Regions from separate parts of the Paenibacillus sp. JT31N17 genome, predicted to be linked through region 1. Evidence: riboswitches for the same ligand, from Rfam matches in the RefSeq annotation. Region 1 holds a riboswitch; each other region holds the start of a gene.
What was found. A riboswitch is a leader RNA that binds a small molecule or an ion and turns the genes downstream of it on or off. The one in region 1 is predicted to bind cyclic di-GMP.
Positions count from the first base shown of each region.

Region 1 (4,214 bases):
CTTTACGAAGCGAAGGAGAACGGCCGCAACCGGATTGTTCAGTATTAGACAAGGCAGGCAGCGTTATGTGCTGTGATGCTCGTTTTGGCTGCAGGGCGGTCGTGCTGACACAGGGCTGAGAGCATGGTCTGCCGGCATGTCGGGCGATTTGGTGCCAATCCTGACAAGCGCAGCGGCATATGCCGCTTTTACCCTTCCGGCGGCAGGCACGCTTTCTGGACGAAGCATGACCGCCTGATGAGCCGTGGACGAATTTATAATGATTTGTCCTGATTCAGATGATAAACTTGATTGAAGCTGTCATTCGCCAGCATCATGAACAATTGCACAAGCTTATACCCTATCGACAGGATTGCAACTCTTTCGTCTCTGTCGGAAGCGCCAACTTTCCCGACCAAGGGAGCGACTTGAATATGCTTGTGCAAATCGCAGACATCAGGATATACGCCGATAAGCAATTACACTAACTGCGTGCTGCCGAACTGGCAGCGATGCAAGCTTGATCAAATATGCAACCGGACTAAAGGCGGGAATGCTCAGATGAGAAAAGTACATATACTTTCGGCGAAGCCTGGAGATAAACTGGCTCGCCCGATCCTGCAGGAAAATGGCAACATTCTTCTGGGTGTCGGTGTCGAGCTGAACGAACGGTTTATCAATCGCCTGAAGATGCTGGGAGTCGATATGCTGTTCGTCGAAGATCCGTTTACCGAGGATCTGGAGCCGGAAACAGCGATCCGCGACGATACGCGCAGAAAAGCCCATGATGCGGTATTCAAAACCATGACCACGCTGAAGGACCATCCTATGACCAAGGGCAGAACCATTGCGCCGGAGATGGGCCGGACGTTCAAGAATGTGTTTGGCCAGATCATGCAGGATCTGGTTACGCGGGACGACGTTATGGTCAGCTTGACGAATATTCAAGTGGCGGATGGCTATCTGTTCCAGCATTCCGTGAATGTGGCTATATTGTCAGGCATAATGGGACTGGCTAAGGGCTATAACCGCAACCAGCTTGAAGAATTGGGCATGGGAGCGCTTCTGTTCGATATCGGGATGACAAGATTGCCCAAGGATCTTCTGAACAAGACCTCCCCGCTGACCCCTGAAGAGCGGGTCCTGATGGAGAAGCATACGGAGGATGGCTTCAATATTATCCGCGCCCAGCACGATATTTCCCTGTTGTCCGCGCATTGTGCTTTTCAGCATCACGAGCGGTACAACGGATCGGGTTATCCGCGTGGGCTAAAGGGGGATGCCATTCATGAATATGCGCAGATTGTGGCATTGGCCGATGTTTATGATGCGTTAACCTCGCCGAGGCCGCACCGCAAGCGTCATACGCCTACGGAAGCCATCGAGTTTTTATTCGCGGCCGGGAACACTTTCTTCGATCTTGATTTGATCCAGACCTTTTGCAAGCATATATCCATTTATCCGGTATCGACAACGGTACTGCTCAGCTCGGGCCAGATTGCGGTTGTGGCTCTGAATAATCCGCTTGCGGTCAACCGCCCGATCGTACGGATCCTTCGCGAGGCGGACGGCACACCTCCTGCCCAGCCCTATCAGATTGACCTTAAGGATTCGCACAGTATCATGATCGTGGAAGAAATGTAAGAATCGCCTGTACCTAACTTCATATATATCCGATAATGGCAAACTTGCCGAAAGGCAAGGACGCAAAGCTAAAGGGTCTAAGGTTCTTGAAAAGGAGCGACTGACAGCCTGGCTGCCGAAATGAACACCCTTCAGCAGGGTGCAAGTCAAGCGGCTCCGAGGCAGAGGAACGGCTTTTTTCATTTCCTTGAACAGGCAATCCCTTATCAAACTCTCAAGACTCGGCCAGGCGATTGCACACTAAGGAGATGGTACTTATGAGCACGAATGCCCGCAGCAAGGAATTATACACGAAAGCAAAGCAAACTTACTCAGATAAGGTATTAATCCACAGCCGGACCGTAGTCGAGAAAGAAGGATATGTCTCAACGGGGATCTTGAGCCATATTGAGGGCGAGATGATGGAGATTGAAATGACGGAATACAAGTCATTTGATCTCGGCAATCCGGTGGAGATGACAATCTACTCTCCGGTCGGGATACAACGTCTGCAGTCGACGGTCATCGGCAAGGCGGAAGGATCTATCGCAGTTATTTTTCCTGTCCGGGCCTTGAGCGGACTGGAAGAGAAACGGGAGTCTCCCCGTGTTCAGATTGACCATAAAGGCACCATGAAGAAGATAATTATTGAAACAAGAGAATTGTCAACAGGGCCGGAAAACTTTGAATTTATTGAAGATATGGAACTGGCCATACGAAATATAAGCTTATCCGGGCTGGGGTTCATTGTTGCCGAGGGGCCGAGGCTCAAGACGCATGAGCGTCTGGAAGCTGTGTTGTCTCTGGGCTTTGAGCTGCCATGCTGGCTGGAGATCATACGCTATGACAGCGATGGAGCCCAATCCTTCTATGGAGCGCGCTTTTGCGATCTGGATGGGCTGCAGCAGCGAGCGCTGCGGGCCTTTATTCTGAGGGAGCAGGTCGCAGCCTATTACCGCAGGAAACAGGAAAAGGCCAGTGACAACCGGACTCATTAACTATAAAAAACAGGTGCACCGCGGCAATCGCGGAGCGCCTGTTTTTTTGTTCAAAGATAAGAAAATAAACTCTTCTTGCTGCTGAGGCAGCAGCTCCATGACACCTGATTTTCAAATCATTCTCAAACATGTTACAATATTTAGAAAATTTAGATATATCGGACAATTAAAAAGTGAAATAGAAGAGGGGATTCAATTGCCAGTCGTTGTTGGTGCCGCCGGGCTGATGTTTACCGGGCTGCTCATTTGGTCCGCATACCAGAATGGAATGTTTTTTGACGCATCCTTTTACAGATGGGAATGGATGCTTATGGCTTCAACCGTTTTGTCCTTGTTTATTACGGCTCGAATGCAAAGACGAAGGATAAGGGGCAGCAGTAGCGGGATCGGTGAATATTTCATATTGAAAAAAAATAAAGGGCCTGCAGAAGAGGCTGTGCGGGCCTCGGTGCCGCTGGCGGCTTATACGCCGCTGCTTATTGCGCTTTTGTTTGGTTTGAGTCTGGTCAACAAACCGGCTTCCGTACATGGAACTCTGGAGCAGGTGCTCAGATGGTCTGCTTACGCAGCTTTCCTCATATCCGGGTATCTGTGGCTGAGAATCGGCCCATTCCGGAGCTGGCTGTTCATGGCGCTTCAGGGTTCCGGCTTGTTCCTCATTGGCGGCGCGCTTGCCGGATGGCTCGGCTGGATAGACGTTCCGGAGATGATCCTGAGTACAGGGGATTCCAGTTTATCCGCAGTCGGTGCCCGGCTGGCCGGCTTCGTTCAGTATCCGAATTTCCTCGGAGCCGTCTCGGGAGCTTATTTGCTGTGGAACTGGCTTCTTTTGATACGTGCAGGCCGTTATCGGACTTTCTTGCTTGCCGTCATGATGGCCACGCCGCTGGTGCTTGTGCTGCTGCTTACGGAATCCAGGGCAGCCTGGCTTACAACGGCTGTCGGATGGCTTGCCGGACTGCTGCTCCTGACCAGGGAGCAGCGGGTCAAATGGCTGGTTTACAGCGGCTGGACGCTTGTTGGGGCGGGGGCAGCCTATCGTATTGTCTTTGCCGCAGGACTGCAAGGCAGTCATGAAGGCGTTGGCCACATGGGGGAAACGCTTGGGCTGCTTGCCATCCTGATGGCATCTGCAGCGGGCTTCACCGCACTTCGCACGGTATTTGCCGGCTTGTCCGGAAGAAAGCTTGAGCTTGCCGCGTGGGGCGGGTTGGGAGCAGCCTGTCTGATTATGGCGCTTCTCCTGCCGGCAGTAATTCAAGGGCGGATAAGCAGCGGCCATTTTCAAACCGCAGGCGCGCGTACGATGTTCTACAAGGATGCATGGAGCCTATTTCTGGAGGCGCCTCTCCTGGGTCAGGGCGGGGATACCTGGCGGATGCTCTTTACCCAAATCCAAACCTACCCGTATATTGGTAACGAAGTGCATAGCGGTTATTTGGATCTGCTGCTTGATCTTGGAATTGTCGGATTAATCGTATTTGCTCTCATGATGTACGGGCTTTTGCGGATAGTTTGGAGGCATGATCGGGCAGGAATCCTCCCTGTCGGCGTACTGCTGGTTCATGCCGCCGTCGATTTTGACATGTCCTTCGGTTACTATTGGCTGCTTCT
Region 1 is NZ_JBWDNP010000007.1:93,581-97,794, reverse strand. Features, by position in the region: gene AC0YOB_RS22060 (histidine kinase N-terminal 7TM domain-containing diguanylate cyclase) at 1-48, shown strand, start outside; gene AC0YOB_RS22055 (HD-GYP domain-containing protein) at 541-1,623, shown strand; cyclic di-GMP riboswitch class I at 1,651-1,743, shown strand; gene AC0YOB_RS22050 (PilZ domain-containing protein) at 1,881-2,600, shown strand; gene AC0YOB_RS22045 (O-antigen ligase family protein) at 2,797-4,214, shown strand, end outside.

Region 2 (4,214 bases), on a different contig from region 1:
GATCCGACGATCGATCTGGGATTGGTTCCACGGGGCGTGATCGGAAACTATGTATGGCTGGACCGAAACCGGAACGGTATACAAGACGAGAATGAGCTTCAGGGAATCAACGGACTCGAAGTCCAGTTGTTCAAAGATGATGTGTCAGGAACCCCTGTCGCCGCTACAACAACTGCAGCGGATCCGACAGGCAGAGCGGGTTATTATTTGTTCGACGGATTGCTGCCAGGCGACTATTTAGTCAAGTTCATTGTGCCTGCCGACTATATGAGGACCGTTCAGGAACAAGGAGCCGACGTCAAAGAGGATTCCAATGCAACCGATGAGAATGGTTTTACAGCTAAAATTCAAATCGGCGAAACTCCCGGCTGGGAGGATCTCGGCATTGACTTGGGTCTTGTTGCCAAAGGCGTCATTGGCAACTACGTATGGCTGGACAGCAGCGGGAATGGCATGCAGGATGAAGCTGATGACGACGGTATTAACAACGTGAAGGTCAAGCTTTATAACAAAGACATGCAATTGCTTGCAGAGACTTTGACTGCAGATGATGCTGCAGGGAAACCGGGTTATTATCGGTTTGACAATCTGGTCGGAGGCCAATATTTTGTTCAATTCGAAGCTCCTGAGGGCTATGAATTGACAACTCCGGAAGCAGTGGGAATAGCGGCTGATAAAGACTCCAATAAGCTGACTGACGGTACTACAGCAGTCATCACGATTGGTGAAGACGCCCCGCGGGGATGGGAAGATCTCACGATCGATTTGGGATTAATGTATCCTTATTATCCGTACTTCCCTCCACTTGATCCGGAGGATCCGACAACACCTGACGATCCGGAGGATCCGGCAAATCCGGCAAATCCGGCAAATCCGGGAATGCCGCCGGTTGATCCGGGAGCACCGGGCGAACCAGGTTCGCCAGTCAATCCGGGTAACCCGGGTACACCATCGAATCCAGGTGAGCCGACTGATCCAGGCGCAGAACCTGGCAGCGATACACAAGTACCGCAGCAGGAAACAACCGTACAGGACAAACCGATTAAAGGGACGGTTAAAGTACCAGAAGGCGGCAATGTTGCAATCGGTACCCAACCGGAACATGGTACATTGACGGTTGATCCGGATGGTAAATGGATGTATACACCTGAACCGGGCTATACGGGCGAGGATCATTTCTCTATCATCGTAATTGACAAGGACGGCAACGAAGAAGAAGTCCTGTTCGATGTAAATGTGGATGAGATTCCTTTGGGCGGTATAGAACCCGGTAATGACGATCCAGGCAGCAGCACACCTGGCAAGACGCTCCCCAAAACAGGGGAAAGCAGTTCTTTGCCGCTTCAACTTGCAGGACTGTGCCTGGTCATTCTCGGAATTGTTTTGCTGAGATTGCGCCGGAAGCATCTCCAGAAATAAGATCATTTTTAGTAAAAATCCATCAGGAGCTGTTCCTCCGCATTATCATATGAGGAGGCGCGGCTCCTCATATGATAATGGTGAGATGCACAATAGGTGAGGCATTTGTCATGAAATAAAGGATTGCATATCCAGACCACTTAATACCGAACTGCCCGTTAAAATGCAAAAAAGAGACTTTACAGGAGGGGGGATCCTGTAATAGTCTCTTTTTTGCGCTATTTGCTGTCTTAAGCTGCTTTTGCTTAATGACAGATGCTATCAAGCGATCAGATTAATGCTTAATAGAATTTAGCTGCTGCGTATTTGCCGGCTTCTTTGAACATTGAACTGCTGCTTGTGCTGGTTTTGCCCAAACCGGAATCAACCGTTGTATCAATATTGCTCCATTTCCCGTTAATCATTACCTGGTTCCAGGCATGGTAGCCTTTCACATAATCGGTTGTTCCCATAACCAGCTTTGTAGGGATGCCGGCGCTGCGAGCCATGACTGCAAACAGGGAGGAGTAATCATAACAGATGCCTTTGCCTGATTTCAACGTTCTGTTCGCATCGGGAATATAGTCCGTTGTTACAGATGTGCTCAATTTGGAATCATATTTGATGGTTTTAACGATATAATCGTGAATCGCTTTGACTTTGTCTTCAACTTTCGTTTTGTTTTTCGTCAATTCCTTGGCTTTGGCGACAGCAGTCGGAGAGCTTTTCCAATTGATATTTTGCACGGAACCGAGAAATACACTGCTGTCATCGCTCAAGTTCAGGTTAACTGATTCCGTACCGATTTTTTTGTATTTGGTGCCGGTAACATTTTGCATAAGAGAGATAGTATAAGCACCATCACCAAGCTGCAGGGGGAAGTATTCCATCGTACCTGTGGCAGGCAATTTGTATGTATAAGTGACTCCGTTTTTGGTTATTAACAGCACAATAGGTGTTTTTGCGGCAGGTTTAAATGCAGCTCCGATAACTCCATTGTCCAATTGCTTCGTATCGAGCCAAGTCGGGGAGTCCGTACCGGATGCAGCTACAGTCGTGGAGAGGGGAAGGGACAAAATGATTACGGTCGCGAGAACAAGAAAAAAAGATTTCATGAAATAAGACTCCTTTCGGTAGCTGGCTGCCATCCAAGCGGGAAGGCCCTTTAGCTTTGCGTCCCTGTCTTTCGACAAGTTTGCCATTTATCGTTGAGTGTTTATTGTTTTTAGAAAACAAAAAAAGACAAACTTTCGGTAGCTGGCTGCCATCCAATAATGGGAAGGCCCTCTAGCTTTGCGTCGCTGCCTTTCGACAGGTTTGCCGTTATCGTGACTTATCTTGACATTTACTATACCAATATTTGATAGAATATACAACTATTTTTAAGTGATAATAGATTACATTTTCGCCTGGACAATCAGACGATGGGTCGGATTAATCAGCGGATCGCATGTGATAAGCGTGAGCACCCTGTCGGTGTCATTGCCATTCAATACGGACAGGTCAGTTGGCTTGACGACCGATATTTTGAATACGGTATATTCCATAACCTTGTCTTTGACCCGTATCGTAATTTTGTCGCCCATCTTCACTTCACCCAGCCTATTGAACAATCGGCCTTTCGTATGAGCCCGGTGTGCAGCCAGGGCAGCATTGCCAATATCTCCAAGTGCGGCTGTTTCTGTCAGATGGACAGCGGCGTACTTCATGTTTTGCGTTGTGGCGCCTTCCAGAACAGGAAGCTTCACATCGAGGCTGCCGATTTCAATAACAGCGATTCCTTGAGTATCTTCCTTGCTCTGATCGTCGCTGACAGCCTCAGGTAAGGCAGCGTCTGCTTCATTAGAAAACAGGTCGGATAGTCGCTGGTAACTCTCTGCAAGCAGGCGATCGGATTTCTCAGCCGCGGAGGCGAAGGTATTATGATCCATGCGATCAAGCAGACGCCGCTGCTTCTGATCATAATGCCATTCTTTTGCAAAAGGCAGCGCAATCAGCACAAATCCAGTGATGATCAGCAAAAAAGAAAGCAGTTTCTTCATGTTGGCAGGCCCTCCTGTAAGGCCATTATACCAGATAGGAACTGTACAAAATCTGAACAACATGTGGAATGTAACGTCCTCATGGCTATTCTGGGCAGCACGCCAGCTGCAGTGTAAGGTCAAAAATAGTCAAAGTCAGAGAAAGTCAAAGAAAGACTGAGAAAAATAACGAGGGGACTGCCGGATTTCCTTAAATTCACGGAAAATGATTTTTATTGTTGTTTTATCGGGTTTGAGGAAAGCAGACAGCAACCTTATAATAAAAAGTGTAAGCATCACATTATAAGAAATTGGAGGAGATGTACATGTTGGATTTAGTTCCGTTTCGGAAAAGAAATGAAGATGTCAGCCGCAGCTTGATGAAATCATTCCATGATATCTTCAATGAAGATTTCTTTGCGCCGATGAGAAGCAATACCCATCCATTCCGCACGGATATTCACGAACGCGAGGATGCTTTTCTGATTGAGTCCGAGCTTCCCGGATTCAGTAAAGCTGATATCGATATCAGCTACAGCAATCATTATTTGACGATTAAGGCTTCGCGCAACCAGGAACAGAATGTGGATGGGGAAGATCATCAGGTTATCCGGCGTGAACGTTATTATGGCGAATTTGTCCGCCGGTTCTATGTAGAAAATATTAAGGATGACCAAATATCGGCGCGCTTCGAGAACGGTATTCTGAAGCTGGAAATACCCAAGAAGGAAAAAGCGCAATCCGTTAAGAAACGCATTGAAATTCAATAAGATTTGTCTCTTTGGCTGAAGGTCT
Region 2 is NZ_JBWDNP010000010.1:72,730-76,943, forward strand. Features, by position in the region: gene AC0YOB_RS25855 (SdrD B-like domain-containing protein) at 1-1,419, shown strand, start outside; gene AC0YOB_RS25860 (transglutaminase-like domain-containing protein) at 1,701-2,513, opposite strand; cyclic di-GMP riboswitch class I at 2,528-2,608, opposite strand; cyclic di-GMP riboswitch class I at 2,648-2,730, opposite strand; gene AC0YOB_RS25865 (class D sortase) at 2,796-3,440, opposite strand; gene AC0YOB_RS25870 (Hsp20/alpha crystallin family protein) at 3,746-4,189, shown strand.
Region 2: another riboswitch for cyclic di-GMP. It lies ahead of AC0YOB_RS25860 (transglutaminase-like domain-containing protein); the one in region 1 lies ahead of AC0YOB_RS22050 (PilZ domain-containing protein).

Region 3 (4,214 bases), on a different contig from region 1:
CTGCCGCTCCGGCGCAATGAACCGTTTTGCGGATAAAGTGTTCAGTCTGGAGGATGAGGAGCGCAATCTGCTGGCGCAGATGATCAAGGAGGGTGAGAATGCCTTCATTTTCCCGTTCCGCCATCCGCTGGAGCGCCGCGAGGGTGCGGTGATCGGCAGTGAGCAGCTGCTCCGCTGTTACCTGGAAATTTTCCTGATCCGTCTGCTGCGCAAAAGCAGTCTCCTGCAGCCGGAGAAGCCCTTGTCCTCGCCAGCCCGGGAGAAAAGCAAGGATGAGCTGACCAGGCAGGCGCTTTTGTTTATGGAAGGAAGAATCGGCGGTCCGATGAATGTGAACGATATCTGCGGCGAGCTGCATATCAGCAAAACCCAGCTCAAAAGCTTATTCAAGCAGAATACCGGCTATTCCGTCAAGGAGTACTTCTCGAAGCTTAAGATCGAGCGCGCCAAGCGGTACATCCGGGAGGAAAGCTATAATTTCACAGAGATTTCCCGGCAGCTGGGGTTCAGCAGCGTCCATTATTTTTCCAAGGCATTCAAGAATGCCACGCGGATGAGTCCTTCGGAATATGCGCGTTCGGTGAAATCGCGAATGAAGCTTGAAACCGGAAATTGACTGCCTATTGCTTAAGGCTGTTTAGGGTCCCTCAGCTGAAGCTGCTCCTGAATATCTTTCATTTTCGATTTGGCGATCAACGCCTGTCTGGGGTAGCTACCGAAGAAGGATTGGTAGGTTTCACCCATCCTGGTTATACGGGACACTTTGCTGAGATTGATCAGATAGGAGCGGTGAGCCTGTACCAGATGAGGAGCCGGTTCCAGTTTGTCATAGGTTTCAAGGGGATCGTTATTCAGAGTATGTATAATAGATTTTTTTCCCATCTTTTCTATGAAAAGTATTTCATTAAAAGGAATGATATGAATATTTTTATTGATTTTTATAATCAGCTTGGGGTCCGGATTGATGAACAAATGATTGGCCTTCCGTTCCATTTCGAGGGTATGTTTCGTCCGCTCCAGCGCCTTGTATAGTCTGGTGCGAAGGACCGGTTTTATGATATAGTCGACTGCACCCATATTGAACGCTTCGATTGCATACTCCTGGCCTGGGGCCATCCAGATCATTTTCAGACGGGGGATGATCTGCAAATAGTCCTTCAGCGCCTTAAGTCCGCCCAGCCCCGGCTGCGAAGGATCGGTCAAAATTAAATCCGGCCTCTCCCGGACCATGATTTCCATAACGGAATGTTCGTCGGGAACTTCGCCAATGAGCGTAATATAAGGAAGCGCAGTGATAAACTTCTTGACAGTTTCTCTCGTTTGATTGTCTTCGTCAGCAATAATGACCCTGATATTTATCATTCTTGTTTACACTCCAATACTTGTTTTGGGCTGCCCGACGAAAAAAAGCGGAATGGAAAAATATTCAAAAACCCCATATGAAAACCGTTTATATTTTAAATATCTATTAGAAATATCTATTTTAATCATCGTTTTTTTGCAGAATCACGGAATGATATGATTTGAAATCATAACGCTAACAATATTAAAATGCAATCACCCTTCGTGCCTATCGGAAGTGGAGTGAAAATAGTTGTCGAATGACTTGAATAGTCGTTTTTCCGGCCTGAACATGGCAGATTTCAGGTATGAACGGCTGTAAACAGGCGAACTTCTTTATTTGACTGCATTAGACAAAAGACAGTCCTTTTAGTACACTCAATTTGGACTTGCAAGGTATATTTTCCTAATTATTAAAATTCAAATAGGAACTAGTGACTAATAATTAAGAAACTCAAACGATAAAGGCAAACCTGCCGAAAGTCAGGGACGCAAAGCTATGGGCCTAAAGAGAGCATCTCTATGGTCGCCAGGCTGCCGAATTGGTGGTGTATAAACACGATCCAATCGGATGGTGTTTTTTTTGTTAAAAAAAACCATTCTGGTCTGAGGTTTGAGAGGTGTTAACGTGAAGAAAAAAATCTCTGAAGATGAATTGTCCCAGCTGATCAAGCAATTGCATCTGGGTGAGGTGGATGCGGCTTCCAGATCTTCCACAGACGAAAGGGATATCAGAAGCCCCTTGAAGCAGGACGGCTGGATTCAGGTAATTGAACACCGGATTATTGTCCATGATCCCGTCAATAATGGCAAGCTCCCCGTCATCAGCGCTATTGCCCCGGTCAAACTAAAGGTAAATCATCATGACATACATTCAGAAATCAACGTGACTTCCAGCGACAGCATCCTTTGGGAAATTGAGAATCAACCGATGTATGAGATTACAGTCTCGGAAGACAAGCTTCACGCTTATTTCCACCTGCACGCCAAAGAACGGTATGCCTGGCAGCTAACCGATACAGAGCCTCTTGCCAAAATCATAATATCTGCCGAGGAAGACAGGAATATGGTTCTTGAAAGTGTGCATTTGACAGATGTCGCCGCCGTGCTTGAAAAGAAGTCGATCAAAGCAAACGTCGACCTGGCCGCTATTCATCAGGAATTATTGCAGCCGACCTACAGCCCGATTCTCATCGCCAGGGGCAAAGCTCCCGTACCCGGGAAGGATGCGGAGCTGGAGATTTATTTCTCCGAGGAGATCGAAAGCCGTTTCCATGAAACGGAAGGGACGGTTGACTTCCGCAATCATCTGCAAATCCCTTCCGTCACCAGCGGCGACGTTATTGCCAGGAAATCCCCGATTATCGACGGCATCCCGGGATACGATGTTTACGGCAATCTGATCACGCCCAAAGCGCCGGCTGATATCCTGCTGGTAGCCAAGTCGGGCGTAGAGCTGACTCCACAGGGGGCCATTATCGCCAGAAAAGAAGGACGCCCGCGGATTACGGGAACCAAAATCAAAGTCTTTGATATCTCGACAGCGTATACCGTCTCCGGCGATGTAGACATTGAAACCGGCAATATTGTCTTCTCCGGCGATGTGATCGTATATGGCAATGTAACCGACAATATGATTATTGAATCTCTGGGGAATGTATATGTCATTGGCAGTGTCTTCAATGCGACCATCACAGCAACGGGATGCATCCATATCCGGGGGAATGTAATGGGCAGCAAGCTGTATTCGGGATACTTCGGTGTCATGTTCAACCGTTTATACAACACCTCGAAGCTGCTGAGCAAGCAGATCGAGAAGCTGCTGATCGGCTCCCAGGTGCTGGAGCAAGCGATCCAGTCACGTGACCAGACGGTTAAATACGGACAGATTGTGCTGCTGCTGCTGGAGAAGAAAATGAAGGATATACCGGGGCTAATCAAGGATCTGCTATCCGTGGTCGCCAATATCCGCCATCTGAAGAAAGAAGAGTACCAGAAGCTGATGGAAATGGCGGCGGTTTTCCTGAAGCCCTCGCAGCTCATTGAGTCGGCCACCAGAAATGGCATCCAGAGCTTCTTGTCCCTATTGACGGACGCCCATCAGGAGGTGGCCCGCATGCAGGAGGCGCTGGTCAATATTACCATCAATCAATGCCATAACAGCGAGCTCAAATCCAATGGCGATATTTTGATCCAGCGCGACGGAGTTCTTGTCAGTGATTTGTACTCGGCCGGCAATATATCCTTCAAGCATCGGCTGGCCGTTTGCCGCGGTTCAAGGCTGGAAGCCGAAGGGGATATCACGGCGAAGATTGTAGGAGGGCAGACCGGAGCGGCCACGCTGCTGAAAGCCAAGAGGCGGGTCAGCGTCGTCAGAATGCACTCGGGAAGAGTCTCTATCGGGAATTACAGTAAGGAAATTCTGGAGTCTGTCGAAAATACAACCTTTGATATCGATAACATGATGCAGGCTTAATCTGATTTCTTCTATAATAAGCACCCCGTGAAAGTGGTGGAATCTTGGTGACTCCGACTGTTCGGCAATATCAATATGTAGGCATGAGAGTAAATAAAAATATGTACAACCAAATGGGTGCCTTGATTGTGCCTGCTTTTTCCCGGCTCACACGAAAAAATCTGAAGCGGCTCATTCAACATCAAATTACGCTGAAGGAAGAGGATATTGAAGATCTTCCGGTCCTGCACCTGCTGAATTCGGCTATTGTTGAAATCAAGGACGTCTTTCATCAGGTCCGGCACTTCGATGAGATTCCGTTTGCGCATGTCCGCAATACGATGGTGCCGATCATTGTGGATATGAGCAACCATATTTATTTAAAGCAGGTTTTCACCTATTTCGGCGAAAATGATGA
Region 3 is NZ_JBWDNP010000002.1:714,288-718,501, forward strand. Features, by position in the region: gene AC0YOB_RS10625 (AraC family transcriptional regulator) at 1-616, shown strand, start outside; gene AC0YOB_RS10630 (LytR/AlgR family response regulator transcription factor) at 628-1,362, opposite strand; cyclic di-GMP riboswitch class I at 1,798-1,883, shown strand; gene AC0YOB_RS10635 (DUF342 domain-containing protein) at 1,970-3,817, shown strand; gene AC0YOB_RS10640 (HD domain-containing phosphohydrolase) at 3,919-4,214, shown strand, end outside.
Region 3: another riboswitch for cyclic di-GMP. It lies ahead of AC0YOB_RS10635 (DUF342 domain-containing protein); the one in region 1 lies ahead of AC0YOB_RS22050 (PilZ domain-containing protein).